One region of the Hominimerdicola alba 7 genome, then DNA from elsewhere that is predicted to be linked to it. Evidence: predicted binding sites of a transcription regulator. Region 1 holds the regulator's gene; the other holds the start of a gene.
The links. The regulator HrcA, encoded in region 1, represses chaperone genes, less so after heat shock. The targets are predictions, from matches to a motif close to TGTTAGCACTCNNNNNNNNNGAGTGCTAACA.

Region 1 (11,501 bases):
GTACAATTTCCTGTACGTCCATTAGTATTACCTCCCAAATGAAAAGGTGCGCAAGTCAGATAAAGACTCACGCACCTCATTGTGCAAAATATTCTTTTCAAGCGCTTGTGTCAGCAACCCCATTGACGGTCTGCAAATACAAAAGGCTGCAAAGCTTTTACACCTTGCAGCCCCGTTGCTGTTCATGTGTCATATCATACACCAAGTTCTGCCATTTGTCAACCCCAATTTTACGACTTTGGCATATTTTGCCTATTGAAGTTTTCCTATGCGAATAATTTATGTTGAACTGCAACAAGATTTTCACCAGACGTTGACTTTTGCCCCTGAAAGTGGTATCATTGTACTGTAATATGATATACAGGACGATGACGTTCACGACAGGCTATGGTCTGCTGTGGGCGTTTTATTTTTTTACGGAGGGATCATCATGGGCGGTCTGCATGAGGAATGCGGCATAATAGGTATATTCGGGAAAGAACATCAGCCGTTGGCGGAAACGGTGTACTACGGGCTGTATGCCCTTCAGCACCGCGGTCAGGAGGGCTGCGGCATAGCTGTATGCGATGACGGTGTGATAACAGCCCACAAGGACACAGGTCTTGTGGGAGAGGTATTCGATCACAGGAGCCTTGCTGAACTCCCCTGCGGCACTATGGCGATAGGTCATGTAAGGTACTCCACCACAGGGGGCAACGAGCGCAGGAACTGTCAGCCGATAGTAGTCAATCATCAGAAGGGGCGCATGGCGATAGCACACAACGGCAATCTTTCAAATGCGGCAGAACTGAGATCTGCACTGGAGCTTACAGGTGCCATATTCCACACCACATCGGACACTGAGACCATAGCTTACGAGATAACCAAGATGCGGCTTAAAAAGCCTTCCATAGAGGATGCTGTGCTGGGGACTATGGATATAATAGACGGTGCATACTCACTGGTGGTAATGTCACCTACCAAGCTGATAGCAGTGCGCGATCCCTACGGATACCGTCCCCTTTGCTACGGTACCATGCCTGACGGCGGTTATGCGGTGGCCTCCGAAAGCTGTGCGCTGACTGCCATCGGTGCTGAGTTTGTCAGGGATATAGAGCCGGGAGAGATGCTGATATTCTCAAATGACGGTATGCGTTCGGACAGATCGCACTGCGGCATCAAGCCAAAGCAGACCTGCATATTGGAGTACATATACTTCGCAAGACCCGATTCGGAGATAGACGGTGTGAGCGTGCACAACGCAAGACTAAGGGCAGGGCGGATACTGGCTGAGGAAAGTCCTGCGGATGCGGATATAGTTATAGGCGTGCCTGATTCGGGGCTTGATGCGGCACTGGGATTCTCACAGGCATCGGGCATACCCTACGGCATAGGGCTGATAAAGAACAAGTACATAGGGCGAACCTTCATAGCGCCTACGCAGTCAACAAGGACGGACAAGGTGCGCATAAAGCTGGCAGCAGTCAGCGATACGGTCAAGGGCAAGCGTGTGGTACTGGTGGATGACTCAATAGTTCGCGGCACCACGGGCGGACGAATAGTAGTGCTGCTGCGTGAGGCAGGGGCTAAGGAGATACATTTCCGTGTAAGTGCGCCTCCCTTCCTGCACCCTTGTTATTACGGCACTGATATAGACTCGGAGAAGGGTCTGATAGCAGATCATCACACACCCGAGGAGATAGCAGCCATGATGGGTGCAGACAGTCTGGGATATCTGCCTGTGGAAAGAGTAGACGAACTCAACTGCGGCGCAGGCTGCTGCAAGGCTTGCTTCAACGGAGAATACGGCACAGCCATCCCCAAAGGCGCACACAAGGACAGGTATGAGATGAAGATATCCCTGACACGGGATGCCAATTCGCAGCTTACATAGTGATGATGATATGTTTGCTTCTCGACAGCCTTTGTCAGCTATGACAAAAGATGCCGGCACTGGCGAAGTGACCTGTCAGCCAAAACAAAAGATACAGCAAAAACGCAGCTGCACCGGAATGTGCGGCTGCGTTTTATTTTCATTATACATACAAGACCGGCTTATCTGACGATCGGTAGGTTCATTAATGTATGTCCTAATACCCTCAAAGGCTGCCGAGAAACAAACTGCCCGTCACATCAATAAACGTAACGTGCCGGACCTACTTGAAGATGTCCTTCAGCTTGTCCAGCTTCTCCTTGAAGATGTTCTTCTTGGCATAGTTCTTCTCATTGAGGGAACGCTCGAACTCGCGGAGTTTTTCCTTCTGCTCACGGGTAAGATTGCGTGGAACCTCAACATTGATACGCACATAATGATCGCCGTGATCGTTGCGGTTAAGCTTTTTGATACCCTTACCCTTCAGCCTGAATACAGTGTTGTTCTGTGTACCCTCGGGGACTGTGTACTTCACCTTGCCGCATACCGTCGGTACGGTTATCTCATCGCCCAGTGTTGCCTGTGCGTAGGTTATGGGTATGTCTGTCCATACATCAAAGCCGTCACGCTCGAATATAGGATCGGGACGTACTGTGATATTGATATGCAGATCGCCGCTGGGTCCGCCGTTGGTACCGCGGTGTCCCTCACCTGCAACTCTCAGTGTCTGACCGTCGTCGATACCTGCAGGTATGTCGATATCCCTCTCGACACTCTTCTTTACCATACCCTGACCGCCGCAGGTCTTGCAGGGGTTATCAACTACCCTGCCCTTGCCGCCGCATCGCGAACAGGTGGTAGTCTGAGATATATTACCGAAAGGTGTTCTCTGGCTTATCCTTACACTACCGGTACCATGACAGTCGGGACAGGTCTTGGGTGAAGAACCTGCTGCCGCACCTGTGCCGTTACAGTCGGGACAGGTCTCGTTCCTTGCATACTTCATCTTCACTTTCTTGCCTGTGCAGGCTTCCATGAAGTCGATAGTAAGGTTTGCACGGATATCAGCACCGCGTCTTGGTGCGTTGGGGTTGGCTGAACGTCCGCCGCCGCCGAAACCGAATCCTCCGAATATGGAATCGAAGATATCGCCCATATCGCTGAATCCGCCGAAGCCGCCTGCACCTGCACCGCCGCCGTAATTGGGGTCAACGCCTGCATGGCCGAACTGATCGTATCTCGACCTCTTGTCAGGGTCGGAGAGGACTTCATAAGCCTCATTTATCTCCTTGAATTTCTCCTCTGCTTCCTTATCTCCCGGGTGAAGATCGGGGTGATACTGCTTGGCAAGCTTACGGAATGCTTTTTTCAGCTCGTCCTCCGAAGCACCTTTCTGCACACCGAGGACTTCATAGTAATCTCTTTTATCTGCCATATATATCGCTCCTATATCGGTATAGCCCCCGTCCCGCATACGGAACGGAGGCTGCCGTTATCATATCGAATTAGTCTGCGTCAGTGAACTCAGCGTCGATAACGTCATCGCCGCCCTTGTCGCTGTTGTCAGCCGCACCTGCAGCTGCGCCGCCCATGTTCATATTGTTGGGGTCGAAGCCCTGTGCGCCGCCCTGTGCGCCTGCCTGCTGGTATACCTTGGTAGCTATACCCTCGAAGGTCTTCTGCAGTTCCTCGGTCTTAGCCTTGATATCAGCAGAATCTGTACCCTTCAGAGCTTCCTTCAGAGCAGCGATCTTAGCCTCGCAGTCGCTCTTGTCAGCAGCATCTACCTTATCACCGAAGTCGTTCAGAGCCTTTTCAGCCTGGAATGCGAGCTGGTCGCCGTTGTTTCTGATGTCAACTTCTTCCTTCTTCTTAGCGTCCTCAGCTGCGAAAGCTTCTGCTTCCTTAACAGCCTTGTCGATGTCTTCCTTGGACATATTTGTGGAAGAAGTGATCGTGATGTTCTGCTCCTTGCCTGTGCCAAGATCCTTAGCGGATACGTGAACGATACCGTTAGCATCGATATCGAATGTTACTTCGATCTGAGGTATACCTCTGGGAGCAGGAGCGATGCCGTCAAGACGGAACATACCCAGCTGCTTGTTATCTCTTGCGAACTCTCTCTCACCCTGGAGAACGTTGATATCAACAGCGCTCTGGTTATCAGCAGCGGTGGAGAAGATCTGGCTCTTCTTGGTAGGTATAGTTGTATTTCTCTCGATGATCTTGGTGCAAACGCCGCCCATGGTCTCAAGACCGAGGGACAGAGGAGTTACGTCCAGCAGCAGCAGACCGTCCTTAACGTCGCCGCCGAGAACGCCGCCCTGATATGCAGCACCGAGAGCTACGCACTCATCGGGGTTGATGCCCTTGAAAGGCTCCTTGCCGATGAATCTCTTAACAGCTTCCTGAACTGCGGGGATTCTTGAAGAACCGCCGACCATCAGTACCTTCTGAAGATCGCCTGCGGAGAGACCGGAGTCGGAGAGTGCCTGTCTTACAGGACCCATTGTGGACTCGACCAGATCAGCAGTCATCTCGTTGAACTTAGCCTGAGTAAGTGTCATTTCCAGGTGCTTGGGACCTGTGGAATCAGCAGTGATGAAAGGCAGAGAAATTGTGGAAGAAGGAGTAGAAGACAGCTCGATCTTAGCCTTCTCAGCAGCTTCCTTCAGTCTCTGCATAGCCAGCTTGTCAGCTGTGAGGTCAACGCCCTCAGCAGTCTTGAACTCAGCTACCATCCAGTCGATGATCCTCTGGTCGAAGTCATCGCCGCCCAGCTTGTTGTTACCTGCTGTTGCAAGAACTTCTGTAACGCCGTCGCCCATTTCGATGATAGATACATCGAAGGTACCGCCGCCCAGGTCGTATACCATTACCTTCTGATCCTCTTCCTTATCGATACCGTAAGAAAGTGCAGCAGCGGTAGGCTCGTTGATGATTCTCTTAACAGTCAGACCTGCGATCTGACCTGCATCCTTTGTTGCCTGTCTCTGAGCATCGGTGAAGTAAGCGGGGACTGTGATAACAGCCTCAGTTACCTTTTCACCCAGATAAGCCTCAGCGTCAGCCTTCAGCTTCTGGAGTATCATAGCGGAGATCTCCTGAGGAGTATACTCCTTGCCGCCCATGCTTGCCTTATAGTCAGAACCCATGTGTCTCTTGATAGAGATAACGGTGTTCTCATAGTTTGTTACTGCCTGTCTCTTAGCTACCTGACCTACAAGTCTGTCGCCTGTCTTGGAAAGACCTACAACGGAAGGAGTAGTTCTTGCACCCTCACTGTTGGGGATTACTACTGCTTCGCCGCCTTCCATAACTGCTACACATGAGTTTGTTGTACCAAGGTCTATACCAATAATCTTTGCCATAAAATATCATCCTTTCAGTTCATATGAAGTTCAAGTGATCTTAACTTGTTATTGACGTTTATAATATCCTGCTACGGATTAGCTACGACTACCATCGCATATCTGATGACCTTATCGCCTATCCTGTAGCCCTTCTGGAATACCTGAGCCACAACGTTCTCGCCAAGCTCGGGGTCTTCTATCTGGTTAACTGCATTTGCAATATTGGGGTCGAATACCTCGCCTACGGGGTCTATAGCTTCGATGCCAAGCTTTGCCATCGCATCGGTGAACTGCTTGAATATCATCTCTATGCCCTGCTTGTAGGCTTCGTCCTGAGTTTCGGTACCCAGTGCTCTTTCAAAATTATCCAGCACAGGGAGTATGTCAGCCACCGTATCAGCCTTTACCGAAGCTGATATATCCAGTCTTTCCTTAGCAGAACGCTTACGGAAGTTATCGTACTCAGCCATGAGCCTGAGGTACTTGTCCTTAGTATCGGCAAGTTCTGCTTTCAGCTTATCCTCCTCGCTCTGCTCAGTGCTTTCGTTATTCTCCTCATTCTCCGTTTCCTCAGGAGTATCAGCTGTATCCTCAGCCTCTTCCGTCAGTTCCTCTTCCAGCTCTTCCTTTATTTCTTCATCAAAAGCCAAATCCAGCGCCTGCCTTTCCTATTTGTCATCATTATCATCCTTCTCGGATATCAGGTCTGTTATCCTAGAAGTGAAGTACTCAAGATATGGTATGAATTTTGCGTAATCTATCCTCATGGGGCCTATAAGTCCCAGCGCACCTGCCATTTGTCCGTCCTTTGAGAACGGTGCGGTTATCATCGAGGAATTGTGTATCACAAAGCCGTCCGTTTCAGGTGAGAACTTTACGTTCAGTCCTGAGAACGTGCCGTCAATGAAAGCCATGAGTTCCTTTTCATTATCAAGGAAAGATATTATCTCGCCCTGATCAAGATCCTTGCAGGTCAGCAGATTCTTCTGTCCTTTAAGGCTCACGCTCCTATCCAGCTCCTTTGTCATTTTAAGAAGCTCGGACACCAGCGGAGAAAGGGTCATCATGTAAGCGCCCATAGCCTCAGTGAGTTTTTCCATATTCGCATCGGATATCTCACTTATGGGAACACCGCTCAGGTTCTGCTTGACGAAGTTATCAAAGAACTCCAGCTGTTCATGTGTAAGGTCGAATTCCAGCCTGCACACCTTGTTCTTGATCTCGCCGTTCGAGGTTATCATAAGTATGACGTACATCCTCTTGCCTGTGGGTATTACCTCCACCTTGGATATCAGCGAGAACTTAGGTGTTGAGTTTGCCACAACCGTAGCACACTTTGTAAGCTCAGCCAGCGCAAGTGAAGCGCTCTCCACCAGATCCTTCTCCGTTACGAAATCATCGGGCAGCATACTGTCGAGCTTTGTCTTTTCTTCCTCACTCAGAGGATCCTGTTCCATCAGCTTATCGACGTACAGCCTGTATCCCTTGTAGGTGGGCACACGTCCTGCCGATGTATGTGGCTGTTCAAGATAGCCCTGCTTTTCAAGCTCTGCCATCTCATTTCGTATGGTAGCGGAGGATGCCTTGACATGAGCCATTATCGCCTTTGAGCCAACAGGCTCACCCGATACTATATATTCATCTACCACCGCAGATAATATTTTAAGTTTTCTGTCGTCCATCAGCTCACCGCCTTGCTTGCCCGTATCCGCGTGATTAGCACTCGCGGCTTTCGGGTGTTAGCACTCATTCTCTTTGAGTGCTAAGTATAGTTTAAACCTTTTTCTCCATTTTGTCAAGACCTTTGGGAATTTATTTTCACCAAACTTGTAAAATGCTCAGGGAGCATATTGTACACATTAAACAATTCATCACACTATATATTATATCCCGACAAAAAAAGACTGCCGAGATGATCGGCAGCCTCTCAAAGGGGTATGAGTTTTGAAAGCATGAACTATCCGGATCCAAAACTTTCAAACAGTTATATAATATACTATTTTACAGGTTTTGTCAAGCCATCAGGAATAATTTCCCCCCTTACCGCATACCACAGGAAAACCTGAAATAAAAAGGGCTGCCGAAATTAACGACAGCCTATTTATCATATATTATTCATTTTCTTCCCTCGGGTGGTCTGCCGGTGATGCCGTACTTTTTAAGTATCATCCGCATATAATTATCCCCAACAAGGAAAACGATCAGGTAAGCCACGATAAAGCTTATCACCATAGACTTTCCCCACATTATTATATAAGGAGGTCTGTGTGCTATGGGGATCTTGAAGAAGTTTATGGTCACCATTGCTGTGGTTATAACAGGCGTATAGATAAGGTCTGATACAAAGCTGCCTACCGTTCTGCGACCCATAGGGCTTTTCACACCGACTTTTTCGCACGCACTGTCTTCCGCCTTCTTTATTGGTACGATACATCCTATAACAAGGCTTATCACCAGGCTTTCAAGAAAGCTTACAAGAAATGCCGCAGGTGTGAAGCTCCCCGAAGTGAAGGTGCCAACAAATGACAGGCAAAGGCTAAGGGTGACACCCATCATTATACTCATACTCATCTTTATCTTTTTTTCCATCGATCGTTCCCCCAATTTATCATACAGATAAAATACTATCTAATAATATTACATTTTTTTTACATAAAGTCAAGCGTATTTTTATTTTTCGTTTATTTTGACAATTTTTGACCAATACTTCAATGCGTTTTGACCAAAAATTCGCTTGACTTTTTTGGTGATATATTGTATAATGAATTTGATTTTTAAATTTTACCGATCATGCAAATGCTGTTTCATAATATTGCATCGTTTCGGAAAAAGGCCAACAATACCGATCTCCGCAGCCATGCGGCAGTGTTTGTTTTTTATTGACAGGAGTCTGATAATATGCGTAAAACCAAGATAGTATGCACCATAGGTCCCGCTACGGATGACGAGAACATCCTCAGGGATATGATGAAGAACGGCATGGATGTTGCCCGTTTCAATTTTTCACATTCCGAGCATTCCATTCACCAGCAGAGATTTGAGACCATAACCCGTCTGCGCGACGAAATGGGACTTAATATAGCCACACTGATGGACACAAAGGGTCCTGAGATAAGGCTCAGGGATTTCAAGGATCACAAGCCTGTGACGATCAATGACGGCGATATGTTCACCCTGACCACAAGAGATGTGGAAGGCGACAATACTATCTGTTCCATAACCTTCCCAAAACTGCCCCAGGATATCACCACAGGCACAAGGATACTCATAAACGACGGTGTGATCGAGCTGAAAGCCGTTAAGATAGATTCCACAGATATACAGTGCGAGGTCATACACGGCGGCGTGGTATCAGACCACAAGGGTATCAACGTACCGGGAGTTAAGCTTTCAATGCCCTATATATCCGATGCGGATATGGCTGACCTTGCCTTCGGTGCGAAGATGGGCTTTGATTTCATCGCGGCATCATTCGTAAGGACCGGTGCTGACGTTACATATCTGAGAAAATTCACCCAGAGTCTCGGCTGGTTCAATCCGAGGATAATCGCAAAGATAGAGAACGCCGAGGGTGTTGAGAACATTGACGAGATACTTGAAGCCGCTGACGGCATAATGGTAGCAAGAGGCGACATGGGTGTTGAGATACCTTTCGAGAATATACCTGCAATACAGAAAGAGCTTATACACAAGGCTTACAATGCAGGCAAGCAGGTCATCACTGCAACACAGATGCTGGAATCCATGATAAACAATCCCAGACCTACACGTGCGGAGATAACCGACGTAGCAAATGCTATATATGACGGAACTTCGGCAATAATGCTCTCGGGTGAGACAGCAGCAGGCAAATATCCTGTTGAGGTAGTAAAGACCATGAGCCTTATAGCTGAGACCACCGAGGGAGATATCGACTACGTGCGCCGTTTCCAGAAGCGTGATGATATCGACCACCCCAGTATAACAGACGCTATCTGCCACGCTACAGTCACCACAGCCCACGACCTTAAAGCGGCTGCCATACTGACAGTTACCAAGAGTGGTGCTACAGCACGTATACTTTCAAAGTACAGACCCGATTGTCCCATAATAGGACTGACCACTGACTCCGTTACCTGCCACCAGATGAATATGTCATGGGGCGTTCTTCCGGGTCTTGTTGATGAAATGGACAACACCGATGAGCTTATCTCCCGCGCCATAAGAGTCGCACTGGAAAAGGGCTACATCAAGGAAGGTGACCTGGTAGTAATCACAGCAGGAGTACCCCTCGGTATAAGCGGCACAACCAACCTGATGAAAGTAGAACGCGCCTAGCCCTCGCGCGGGCACGCAACACGTCACTTACAAAGCTAGTACGGTAAGTTTGTTTCTCGGTGCCCTTTGAAGCTTGCAAACAAACACAGCTGCCCTAGCCAGGGTCGCCGACACGTCACCAACATTGTTATGACGGGCAGTATGTTTCTCGGTGCCCTTTGAAGCTCGCAAACAAACACAGCTGCCCTAGCCCGGGGCGCCGACACGTCACCAACATTGTTATGACGGGCAGTTTGTTTCTCGGTAGCCTTTTAAGCTTTGAGATCAATCGCAGCTGTCATCGTGCGGACGTTCCCACAGCAGGAGTAAAAGAATACAAGTAAACTGCCAATGAAGCAGAGTGCGCTGTCGAGCCAAACCTTTAGCTTCATTGGCAGTTTTGCATCTGTCTCATCCTGACAGCAGATATCCTGTTGCAGGATTCAGGGTTGACATTTCTGCTGTTTTGTTATATTATAGTATAGGTCTGCCGATTCAGGAGTGTACAGCTTTGTTCCACAGGCAGACAAAGACGGCGTGATTACAGCTGTACACGGACGGCTGATACATTTATCCGTTCTTCACCGCCGTACTATATTTATTATTGGAGTACGTATAATGAGTTTGAAAAATACGCTGACCATCTGGTTCGGCAAATTAATGGTCAAAACACTTCGCCTGCTTGGCAGGGATGCAGGCAACGCGCCGGGTCTTGTACTGTGGGAGCTGAATAAGGACTGCCTGAAAGCCTTCAAGGTTGACTGCCCCATAATCGCGGTAACAGGCACTAACGGCAAGACTTCGGTCACAAACTACCTGAACCACATCTTTGAAAGCACAGGCAAAAAAATAATCACAAATAAACAGGGTAATAATCTGGACACAGGCATAACTTCCCTGCTTTTGCAGAACTGTGATATGAAAGGCAGAGTAAAGGCAGATTATCTTGTGCTTGAAGTTGACGAGAGCCATGTGCCCGTCATATTCTCCAAGATGAAGCTTGAGACCCTGGTACTGCTGAACTTCTTCCGTGACCAGCTGGACAGGAACGGTGAAGTGGAAACGCTTATACTCAAGGTTAAGAAATTCCTTGAAACTTACGAGGGCAACGTGGTACTCAATGCCGATGACCCAAACGTTTCCCGTCTTGGACTTGCAAACCCGAACAACAAGAATATCTACTATTTCAGTGTTGACCGCTATGCAGGTGCTACCGATAAGCCCTACGAAGTGGGTGAGGGTAAGTTCTGTCCTTCCTGCGGGACCGAGCTTGTGTATGACTACTATCAGTATTCACACGTCGGAAAGTTCCGCTGCCCCAAATGCGGATTCGGTGATGTAAAACCGTATATGACTGCAAAGAACGTTAAGCTGGACGTGCCCTCTGTTGAATTCGAGGGTGAGGAGTACAAGATCTCACACAACAGCATATACTACGTTTACAATCTCTCGGCTGTATACACAGCAGCCAGCCTTTACAACTTTGATAAAAAGGTGCTTCACGAAACCTTTGAGAAGTTTGAAGTAAACAACGGCAGACTTGAAAAGTTCAGCGTGGACGGCAGTGAGCTGCTGGTAAACCTTGCCAAGAATCCTGTTGGCGCCAATATGACACTGAGAGTTATGAACGAGCACAACGACGATAAGGAGCTGCTTTTTGTCCTCAACGATAACCTTGCCGACGGTCATGACGTATCGTGGATATGGGATATAAATTTCTCGGTATTCAAGGATGTTTCGAGAGTTGTCACAAGCGGCACAAGGGCATACGATATCGCAATAAGGATAAAATGCTCGGGCTACGACCCCGATAAGATAGTTGTCAGACCCGATCTTGATGATGCTATGGACGAGTTCTTCAAAAACAAGGGCTGCAAGTATGCCATAGCAAATTATACCGCCATACAGCCCACACGTGCGGCTATAAAGCGATACAAAGCAAAAGCGGAAGGAGGTCAGGGATAATGGAAAAGCTGAAGATACTGCATATGTACCCTGCC
Region 2 (11,501 bases), on a different replicon from region 1:
CGATGCCGTCCATGCCGGGCATCATGTGATCGAGCAGTATCATATCGTAATGTTTTTCTCTTATCAGCGACAGCGCCATATATCCTGAGGGTGCGGTATCGGGTACTATGCCGAATATTTTCAGCAGGCTGACAGCCACCTTGATGTTCATCTCGTTATCATCCACTACCAGCAAATTTGCCTCGGGCGCATATATGTGTTTTCCGTTATTCCTGTCTTTTGACTGGATCCTGTGGGTATAATCGCCCATGGGGGAGGGGTCTGATATCTTCTGCGGCAGGCTGAACCAGAAGGTGCTGCCCACGCCGTAGATGCTTTCAACATGGAGCTCACTGTTCATCATTTTCAGCAGTTTTGTCACAATGGACATACCCAGCCCTGTGCCTTCGATACTTTTATTTCGCTGTTCATCTAGTCTGCGGAAGGATTCAAACAGTGCGCTCATATCCTCCTCCCTTATACCTATGCCCGTATCACCAACTTCAACATACAGCATGATCTCTTCCTCGCTGAAACTTTCTGTACGCACTGTAAGGGTGATGCTGCCTTTTTCGGTATACTTTACAGCATTTGTCAGCAGGTTGGATATTACCTGTTTTATGCGCATATCATCGCCTATCAGCTTGGCAGGGAGGTAAGGATCGGCATTTACTATGAACTTCAGTTCTTTGTCGGCTGCCCTTGAAGCTACTGATGTAACAAGATCATTGATAAGTGAAGCAGTCCAGTAGGCGGCAGGTATTATCTCCATTTTACCGTCCTCTATCTTGGAGAAATCAAGTATGCTGTTTATCAGTGAAAGGAGAGTGTGTCCTGCGCTCTGTATATTCAGTGCATATTCCTTGATATCATTGTCCTTGCATTCACGGATTATCATTTCGTTCATGCCAAGCACGACGTTTATAGGTGTACGTATCTCGTGTGACATCTGTGCCAGGAATGTGCTTTTGGCTTCATCTGCGGCAATAGCGGCATCGGCAGACTCTTTGAGCTGACGGTTTGCCCTGTTCTGCAATTGTATAAGATTATTCATGAGTATATATACCGTAACGGTACATCCCAGCAGTACGAATACGCATATTGAACCGTATACCAGCACGCTGCTGTATACGCTCAGTACATTCTTCATGACATATACCGTAAAGCCGGACTCTTTCTGGGTGCTTGCGATAGCAGCACGCAGTTTGCCGTCGAAGTCGGATATTATGGAAACGTTGCTGCTGTCGGGGTCTGCGGCAACGTATGAGAGTTCTGCCACATTGGTACTGTTATTTTCGCTGAGCCTGTAGCTGCCGTAGGGGTGGCTTATGATAATGCCGTCGCTGTCGGTTATGAAAGCGTATCCGTCCCCTGAATAGCTGCTGCCCAGCAGTTCCACCAGCTTATCCATATAAAAATCTATACCGAAGCAGCCTATGGTTTTTCCTGTATGGGCATCGAAGACCTTCTCTGCAAAGGTCACGCAGTAAAGACCTGATGCTTCATCGTAATAGGGTGCGGATATACACCAGTTTTCCTCTCCTGATGTCAGCTCTTTATACCATGCTCTGTCTTCTACGTGCCATTTTTCGTCAGGCTCCCAGCCGCTGTTCATGATAACGGGATGCTCCCATTCGGGGTTGACGATATAGCTGGCGGATATATCGCTGTACTGCGAGGTGATATCATCCAGCTTCTTTACAGCAGCATCGTAGTCATGTACTATCTCAGGCTCGGTGGATATCATGGAGCAGAACATATCAAGCACGCTTTTTTCGGTGCTGACCCATGAGGAAAGACGCTGGGTGTAGGTGTCGAGCTCCTCGTTCATCTGTGACCTTCCCCACCTGATGGTGGAGGTGGTATTCACATACATACTCATTATAAATACCAGCATCAGTGCGATGACGATAAGCCGCCTGAAGCGCACACCTATCATAAGCCCTGCAGTTTTGCTGCGCTTGTGCTTATCTGTGTTTTCTTTTTTTACTATACTGTTATAGGAAACTATCTTTCCTATCATCTCGTTGAGCTTCAGCCCTGCTTCGCGTATGCTCTCGAAATCCTTCTCGTAGTTTTCGGAGTTCCTGAGGTTCTCTGGGCTTGCCGCTGCTATCATCCTGTGGAGCGGTTCCTGCAGTCCTGTTGTCAGGCTCCCGAGAAAATCCTCGTTGTTTTTCAGCATAGTTCTGGCGTGTTTTGCTTTGCGTTCGCTTGAAAGGTACATCACCGCAAGCATGATGAATACTATCAGTGATATGCCTATCATTACAAGCATCTGGATATACGATCTGCGGTAGAGTGACCAGTTATCCTCTGATACAATAAGGTACCAGCCGAACTCCGAACGCACAGCAAACAGGTTGCTGCCCTTCTGTCTTACGTGCACAGAGCCGTCGCTGCTTTTGGCAAGTGAGAATATGCCGCCGTATTCGGGCAGCTGTTCAAGCAAGTCCTTACCGACTATATTTTCATCGCTGCAGCCTGCGATTATGCCTTTTTCGGTGACTATCACAGCTTCATTTTTGCCGTCTGAATACATTTTGGATATGTGTCTGCGAATGCTGTCCATATTGTAGTCCAGCGCTGCGACGGTTTTGCCGTCAGCGAGCATCACGGATACCGTATAGCATATATCTCCTGTGGCAGCATCTATATACGGGTCGGAAACATATGATCCGCCGCTGCACTGCAAAGCGCCGCGGTACCAGTTTCTTCTCGTTACATCATAATCATCGGTGTCGGTGAGATCGGGGATGAAGAACCAGTCTTCGCCTGCCACATAGGCATTATAACAGCTTCCTTCGGTCTCGCGGAACATATCTTCCTTGTAGCTTTTAACGAGTTCTTCCAATTCATCACGGTCATCCAGTACATTCTGTGCGGTCACAGCGAAGCGCATAGCTTTTCCGCGGGCATCATTTATGTTATGTTCGAGTTCACGGCTGACAAGTTCCAGCCTGCTGCTGCCTGTTTCGTTCGCCTGCTGAGAGTTTACGGTGAACACGAGGGTTATTTCGGATATCATAGCTATCACCAGCAGTATTACAGCTGTCAGGAAAGCGAATGTTGTGTTCAGTCGTTTTTTCAATGATCTCACCGCCCTTGAGGGGATATATCCCACGTAATTAATATCTATTTCATATTATAACATATTTTACCTAAAAAGTAAAGGGGGAGAGGGGTATGATATGTATCTTTCGCCCTGCACGCTGTTCAATAATATTCAGTTGTCAAACCAGACAAATTATCTGCGGCATGGTTGTGTAAAGGGGCTAAAAATCAAGGGATATCCTTTACAAGACAGGTTTGGTGTGATATAATTTATAATAAATGAACATGGTTATCTCTTTGGTATATCGGCTGTTATTTCAGGTTCTGATATTACACTGATTGATCCGGTATGTAAGAGGTATGATCATGCAGATAAATATGTAAAGGAGTGGTCTTATGACACGCTGGGGTATCATTGGTACAGGTAAGATAGCACGAACTTTTGCACAGGCACTCAAAGAGCAGGGAAGTTCGGTTACTGCTGCTGTTGCTTCAAGGTCTGTAGAAAGTGCACAAAGCTTTGCGGATGAATTCGGCTTTGAAAAGGCTTACGGCAGCTATGAGGAGCTGGCACATGATGAAAGCATAGATATAGTATATATCGCTACGCCTATGCACAGGCATTATGATGATACCATGCTGTGTCTTGAAAACGGCAGGAACGTGCTTTGCGAAAAGAGCATAGCCCTGAACACAAAGCAGGCTGAGGCTATGTTCGCGAAAGCCGAAGAAAAAGGACTGTTCCTTATGGAAGCAATGTGGATGAAGATGCGTCCTGCCTACCTTAAAGTTAGGCAGTGGATAAAAGAGGGGCGCATTGGCGATATCCGCTACATCAAGGCGGATTTCAACAACTTTATCCCCTTTGATAAGAATGACAGGCTCTTCAAGCCCGAATGCGGCGACGGAGCTCTGCTTGACCTCGGCGTGTATCCTATAACCTTTGCTGTGTCACTTATGGGCGAACCGAGTAGTATCGAGACCCATGCGCACATCAGCGGCGGTATCGACCTTTCAAACAGTGTGACACTGCTGTATCCCGACGGCGCATACGCATCTACCACATCGGGATTTGAGATACAGAACCGCAACAACGCTGTCATCGTGGGTGATAAGGGCAGTATCATCATGGGCGACTGGTTCTTCTGCTCACCCGAATGTACACTGTACGATGCCGAAAGCAGACAGATAGAGGACAGGCTATTCCCGCCCGAGATAAACGGCTACGAATACGAGATAAGAGAAGCCGAGAAATGTCTTGCAGAGGGACTTAAAACCAGCAAAGCTGTTCCACCCGAAGACACCCTCAGCATCATGCGCATAATGGACGAATGCCGCAGTAAATGGGGCTTAAAGTTCCCGCAGGAAGTCTAGCTAATTCACAATTCATAATTCATAATTGTTGACAGGGCGGATAGTGTGTTTTGCTATCGTAAGTAAACATCAAGAATACGTTCCAACTCTGACAATTTTAAGAACACAAAAATGCGCTTACCGCAATTCCGCGATAAGCGCACATTTTTTATTAGCTATATTTTCAGTATCATAGATACTATCTTCATCACAATCCTTTGACCCGCCGTCACACGATACTTATCTTCACCGCGAACCTATAATAGGCGGAAACGGCCCGCCCGGCCGAGGGCAATTATGAATTGATAGAAGTGAATTACTGAACCATGAGCTTGCATACCAGGTTTGCGAACTCAACGGGGTCATCAATGGAAAGACCCTCTATCAGCAGTGCCTGATCGTACAGCAGCTTGGTGTAATCTTTCAGGGTGTCCTTGTCCTCAGCATACAGCTTCTGCAATCTGCCGAATATCTCGTGATTGGGGTTGATCTCCAGTGCCTTGTCTGCCTTTACGCGGTTAGCGTCGTTCTGGGGCATAGCGTTGAGCACCTTCTCCATCTCAATGGATATCATGCCGCCGTCACTGGAAAGGCATACAGGGTGAGATTTCAGCTTCTTGGAAAGACGTACCTTGTTTACCTTGTCAGCGATAGTTTCCTGCATGAAGGCGAACATATCCTTGTTCTCCTCGTCCAGCTTCTTGACTTCTTCCTTCTCCTCCTCGGTGTCGAGATCAACATCGGCATCGCTTATGGACTTGAATGTCTTGCCGTCATAGTTCAGCATTACCTTCAGGCAGAAGTCATCAACGTCCTGAGTCATGTAGAGAACCTCATAGCCCATGTCCTTGATCTTCTCGATCTGGGGCAGCTTGTCTATACGCTCCTTGGTCTCGCCGCAGGCATAGTAGATGTACTTCTGATCTTCTTTCATTCTGGATACGTACTCTTTCAGAGTTACGCTCTTGCCGTCCTCAAAGGTGGACTTGAACAGAAGCAGGTCTTTCAGGGTATCTATGGCAGCACCGTAGCTCTGATAAATGCCGAACTTGAACTGGAGACCGAATACCTCAAAGAACTTCTCATACTTCTCACGGTCGTTCTTCAGCAGCTTTGCCAGCTCGTTCTTTATGGACTTCTCAACGTTCTTTGCGATTATCTTGACCTGTCTGTCCTGCTGCAGCATCTCACGGGAAATGTTCAGTGAAAGGTCTTCACTGTCAACAACACCCTTTACAAAACTGAACCAGTCAGGCAGAAGGTCTGCACACTTGTCCATTATCAGCACGCCGCTGGAGAACAGCTGGAGACCCTTTTCGTAATCCTTTGAATAGTAATCGAAAGGCGCCTTTGAAGGAATGTACAGCAGAGCATCATAGGTAGCAATACCCTCGTTCTTGGAATGTATGTGAGCGATAGGCTCCTGATAATCCATGAACTTTTCGGAGTAGAACTTGTTGTAATCCTCATCGGTCAGCTCGCTCTTGTTCTTCTTCCAGATAGGTGTCATGCTGTTGAGAGTCTCTGTCTCAATGGTGGTGGTAGGCTCCTCGCCCTCCTCAGCATAGTTGGAATGCTCAACGTCCATCTTTATAGGGAAACGGATATAGTCGGAATATTTCTTGACCAGCTGCTGTATGCGCCATGTCTCGCAGTACTCTGAATACTTCTCGTCCTCGGTATCTTCTTTCAGCACCATAGTGATGACAGTGCCCGCAGTCTCCTTCTCAGCAGGCTCGATGGTGTAGCCGTCAACGCCGTTGGACTTCCACAGGAAAGCCTTGTCGCTGCCATAAGCCTTTGTCAGCACGCGAACTTCCTTGGCAACCATGAAAGTGGAATAGAAACCTACACCGAACTGTCCGATGATATCAACGTCCTCACCGAGGTCGTTGTCTGTCTTGAATGCAAGAGAGCCCGACTGTGCGATAGTACCCAGATTGTTCTCCAGCTCTTCCTCTGTCATACCGATACCGTTATCCTCGACAGTAAGGGTCTTGGCTTCCTTGTCAGCCTTTATCTGTATAGCAAAATCGTCCTTGTTGAGACCTACGCTCGTATCGGTCAGGGACTTGAAATACAGCTTGTCGATAGCATCGCTGGCATTGGAGATTATCTCTCTCAGGAATATCTCCTTGTGAGTATAGATGGAGTTTATCATCATATCCAGAAGTCTTTTGGACTCCGCTTTGAACTGCTTGGTTTCCATTATATTTCAGCTCCTTACAAATTATAAACAAAAAGATTTAGCACTCAACATATCCGAGTGCTAAATCTATTATACCTCATATAGATAAAAATGCAAGAGTTTACATAAAATGTCTACATTTTATTTACATAAACTAAACATTTTCTTCTGCATTCAGCTCAAGACTTTTTTTGAGTTCTTCAATATACTTCTGCCCTATCTCGCTGAGAGAGCCGTGTTTCTTACGTATATAGCCTATTTCCATGATGCTGTTGGGGTTGTCGGTATCATCGCGGTATGGGACTACCACATATTCACTTGAGAATTCTTTGCACAGTATACCCGAGCACAGGGTGTATCCGTTCAGCTTCTGCATAAGCTCGCCCATGGCAGCGCGGTCGGTAGCTTTTATGGAACGGGGGTATATGTTCTCACTCAGTATCTCTTCGGCATACAGGTGGCTGTTATGACCGTTCTGTTCAAAGAAAAGGCATGGGTAGGGTGCAAGCTGTTCAAGGCTGAGAGAACTCTCCTTTGCAAGGGGGTGTCCCTTCCACATATATACATAAGCCTTGCACTTTATAAGCTCCGTGAAGGACAGTTCATTTTCTTCGAGGAGTTTGTTTATTGATCTTCGGTTGAAGTTGCTTATATAAAGTACACCTATCTCACTTTTAAGGCTGCCCACGTCCTCGATGACTTTCAGCGTTTCTGTTTCACGTACAGCAAATTCAAATTCCAGTGTATCGAACTGTCTTACGGTTTCAATGAATGCATTCACCGCAAAGGAATAGTGCTGGGTAGATACACCGAATTTTCTTTTCATATCCTTATCCGAATATTTCTCGCATACCAGCTCGTACTGTCTGTATATAAGTCCTATGCTGCGCAGAAACTCGGCACCCTCTGCTGTAGGTACAGCGCCTTTGTGGGTGCGCAGGAATATTTCAAAGCCAAGCTCCTTTTCAAGCTCACGCATGGCGCTCGTCAGGGTCGGCTGGGATATATTCAGCTTGTCCGCAGCTTTGTTCATTGAACCGTTTTTGTCTATTGTCAGTGCATAGTGCATCTGCTGAAGGGTCATATTTCCCACCTCTTTACTATGAATTATTGTTTTCTAATATATCATATTAGTTTTTGTTTGTCAAGGCACATAATGTATAAAAATAATCGAGAGATATAAAAATAATTTAACTTTCCGGCATTTGTGATAGCGTTATCTTATACTGCGCCGTATTTCGGTTTTCTGATGCTGCCGCACAGCGTCTTGCTTTGGAAAAACGCCGTAACAGCAAAGTGATAACGTTGTCGTGTTTTGGCAGGAGAATTCATTTATGAGAGATCCGATGAGTGCCGCAGGTGCACCATAATGCCCTTTGCGAACATTCCCGACAGGCTGTTATGATAACGTTATCGTGCTTTATTATTGACCTTTGGAGCATTTTCGGTTAAACTGGATTCATCGAAAACAACATACCGAAAGGAAGTAATATTATGAGCGAACTCGCATTCGACACCAAAAAAATAAGAGCAGGCTATGAGCCCGGAGATAATCAGCAGGCAGTATCGCCTCCCATATACCAGACAGCGGCATACGACTTCAGAGATACCGAGCACGCACAGAACCTTTTCACCTACAAGGAGGCAGGCTACCTTTATACCAGAGTAGGCAATCCCACTGTAACTTACTTTGCAGAGAGAGTAAAAGCTCTCGACGGTGCAAAGAACGTTGTTGCAGTAGGCTCCGGAATGGCTGCTATATCTTATACTCTGCTTAACCTGGCTGCAAAGGGCGGTACGATACTTGCATCGCCTTACGTATACGGCGGCACCATTGATGCTTTTGACAGACTCTTCCCTGAACTGGGTGTTAAGATCAAGATAACCGATGCAGTGCTTGACCCTGCAAAGCTGGAGGCTGAGATCACTGACGATGTAAAGGGTATATATGTTGAATCCATCAGCAACCCTAACGCTTATCTGCTGGATATAGATGCTATATCCGAGGTGGCACACAAACACGGTGTTCCCGTGGTGGTAGATAACACCCTTGCGACACCTTACCTTTACAGACCTCTTGAACACGGTGCTGATATCGTAGTATATTCAGCTACAAAATCTCTTACGGGTCACGGCAACCTCATCGCAGGACTTATCCTCGATAACGGCAATATGAGCTATTATACCCCCGAGAAATATCCTCAGTTCTATGAAAAGATAGTAATGCTAAAGGGCAAGTCGCCTGCTGATATATTCGCAGACAACTTCTTCATATTCAGACTTACTCTTGTATACCTTAATCTCCTTGGCGCAGCACTTTCGCCTCAGGATGCATATCTGGGTATCATAGGTCTTGAAACACTTTCGGAGAGAGTTGCAAAGCAGACAAGGAATGCTGAGAAGATAGTTGCGTATCTCGAAAACAGTCCTGCTGTTGAATGGGTACGTCATCCCAGTGCAAAGAATTACAAGTTCAAGGCACTGGCAGATAAGCATCTCACTAACGGCGGCGGAGGAGTGCTCAGCTTCGGCATAAAGGCAACACCCGAGCAGGAAGCGACATTCCTTAATAATATAAAGCTGTTCCACTATCATGTAAATCTCGGTGATGCCCGTTCACTGATAGTTGATTCTCCGAATACCACTCACTCTGAGCTGAATGAGGAAGAATTCAAGCTGGCTGATATCCCTGCTAACCTCATAAGGATATCATCGGGACTTGAAGATGCCGATGATCTTATCGCAGATCTCGAGCAGGCTTTCAAGGCAGCAGGCATCATCTGATACAGAAGAAGTATGGAAGTATAATGAGGAAAAAATGATCTGAAGCAGCGCCGTCGGCGTGTGATATATCGATACATTATAAGACCCCGATATCGTTGCGGTATCGGGGTCTTGCTGTGTTTATGTTCTTATATCATTCTTCCGTGTACATCGGAGCAGGAGCTGCGCCTATCTCCGCGGCGGTCTTACAGAGTGCCTCCTCGTCATCTAGGTGCATTATGAATACTTTGATATTTCGCTTTGCAAGTTCGGGCATGACTGCTCTCAGCTTATCTATATGCAGGTGTACAGGTGAGTTATAAGCAGGTAACTCCGTGTAGAGGTAAGCTCCGTTTGTGAGATAAGGCATGAACGGTTCCGGCGAAGAAGTATCGCCTGTGAAAACCACCGTCTTTCCGCCTGTTTCAAAGCGTCACCCGAAGCACCTGCCTTCAAGGGACGCTGCATGGCTCACCGCTATGGGCGTGAAGCCTGTGCCTTCGGGTGGGATGATAGTATATGCTGAACTGTCACAGCCATCCAGCCTGTCAAGCACATAGAATATATCCTGTCTGAGATCATCGTTTGCTGCGATCACGGCTCATAGGGGAATAATCCTGTGAATACAGGCATATCATGTTTATAGCAAAAGGCTATCCTATAAACAGGAGGAAATAAACATGAACGATGAACTCAGACTTATATCAGACACTGTGTGCGTGACCGAAAAAGCCCTTGACCGCACTGAGGAACTGCCGCTGGAACGGGATATAGTTCTGCCTGATTATTATCCTGATGTTTTCAGGATACTCAGGTGTACTGCAGAACCTCAGCTCACATCCCAGAGCGTGAGCGACGGGAGACTGGCATTTGATATCACCGTTACCGTGAGGGTGCTGTACCTTACCGAGGGAAGCGGCCGCATAAACTGCATAGAGCAGAATGCGGAGATCAGCCGTACCCTGGATATAGAAGGTGAATGCAGTTCGCCCGAGGTAATGATAGACCTTAACTGCCTGCGGCTGTCCTGTCGGGCAAAGGGCAGCAGACGGATAGATGTGCGGGGTACTTTATGCGCATCGGTAAAGGTGTGCTGTCAGCGGGAAAAAACTGTTGTTACAGGCGGCAGCGGCTGCGGAATACAGCTGCGTAAGCAGACGGTCACCTATCCTGTTAAAAGGCTGTATGCATCAAAGCGAATAACAGTTATCCAGCAGACCTCCCTCCCTGATGATAAGCCCTCTGTCGGAACAGTGCTTCGCACAGGCTGCTCAGTAACAAGGACAGAGCAGCGTATAGTGGCGGGAAAGCTAGCGGTAAAGGGAGAAGCCGAGCTGGAAGCACTGTGTACCTGTATAGATAAAACAGGCGCTGACCGTGTGCAGGATCTTCGTTTTACCCTGCCCTTCAGCCGTATGATAGATATGGAAGGTCTTGATGACAGCTACAGGGTCAGTGTCAGGGTCAAGCCATCGGGCTGCAGTATTACGGCGGGCGGCGGAGAGGATAATACCGTGGAGTGGGAACTGGAACTTGATGTCTTTTGTACGGCAGAGAAATCGGGGGCAGGTGTCGGTGTGACTGATGCATACTCCACCGAGTATGATTGTCTTCCGGATGAGATAGTTGAGATATCTTCAGACAGCGGAGATGAAAAGCATATATCCTGTATATCCGAATGCACCCTTGCCGCACCTGACGGCACAGTCGGCGCTGTGTATGACCACTATGCATCATGCACACGTCCTACCATAAGAAAGGACGGGAATACCTTTCGCATATCCGGCGGAGTGACCTGCTCAGTCATGGGAGAGGGCAGTGAAGGCGGTATCTTCTGTATAGAGGGACAGAGTACATACGAAGCCGAAGCGGCTGTTCCCGAAGAAAGCAGTGAAAGTACACTTGAAGCCTATGCTGAAACAGCAGGCTGTTCGTATTATCTCGGTGACGGCGGTACTATCAGGGTCAGGACGGATGTGCGCGTAGTTTATAAGCTGAACGGCGGAAGCGGCACAAAGCTGGTAAGCAGCGTTATACTTAATAAGGATAAGCCGGCGACCCGTGACAGCAGCTGTACACTGAGATTGTGCAGGTGCGGTGAGAATGAGGATATATGGGATATAGCCAAGCGCTGCCGTACAACAGTTGAAGCTGTCAGAGAGGA

Region 2: a site for HrcA is predicted at 6,631-6,661, ahead of htpG (molecular chaperone HtpG). Genes of this name have one in related genera too.

What each region holds. Positions count from the first base shown of each region.
Region 1 covers NC_014825.1:303,306-314,806, forward strand. Annotated here, with positions in the region: gene RUMAL_RS20035 (ammonium transporter) at 1-22, opposite strand, end outside; gene purF (amidophosphoribosyltransferase) at 431-1,873, shown strand; gene dnaJ (molecular chaperone DnaJ) at 2,136-3,287, opposite strand; gene dnaK (molecular chaperone DnaK) at 3,358-5,223, opposite strand; gene grpE (nucleotide exchange factor GrpE) at 5,295-5,855, opposite strand; gene hrcA (heat-inducible transcriptional repressor HrcA) at 5,874-6,887, opposite strand; gene RUMAL_RS20065 (hypothetical protein) at 7,321-7,794, opposite strand; gene pyk (pyruvate kinase) at 8,104-9,522, shown strand; gene RUMAL_RS20075 (MurT ligase domain-containing protein) at 10,120-11,466, shown strand; gene RUMAL_RS20080 (type 1 glutamine amidotransferase) at 11,466-11,501, shown strand, end outside.
Region 2 covers NC_014833.1:3,009,066-3,020,566, reverse strand. Annotated here, with positions in the region: gene RUMAL_RS13585 (hybrid sensor histidine kinase/response regulator) at 1-3,079, opposite strand, end outside; gene RUMAL_RS13580 (Gfo/Idh/MocA family protein) at 3,430-4,407, shown strand; gene htpG (molecular chaperone HtpG) at 4,703-6,595, opposite strand; gene RUMAL_RS13570 (LysR family transcriptional regulator) at 6,729-7,658, opposite strand; gene RUMAL_RS13565 (O-acetylhomoserine aminocarboxypropyltransferase/cysteine synthase family protein) at 8,069-9,358, shown strand; gene RUMAL_RS13560 (hypothetical protein) at 9,492-9,746, opposite strand; gene RUMAL_RS21845 (hypothetical protein) at 9,771-9,935, opposite strand; gene RUMAL_RS13555 (DUF3794 domain-containing protein) at 10,018-11,501, shown strand, end outside.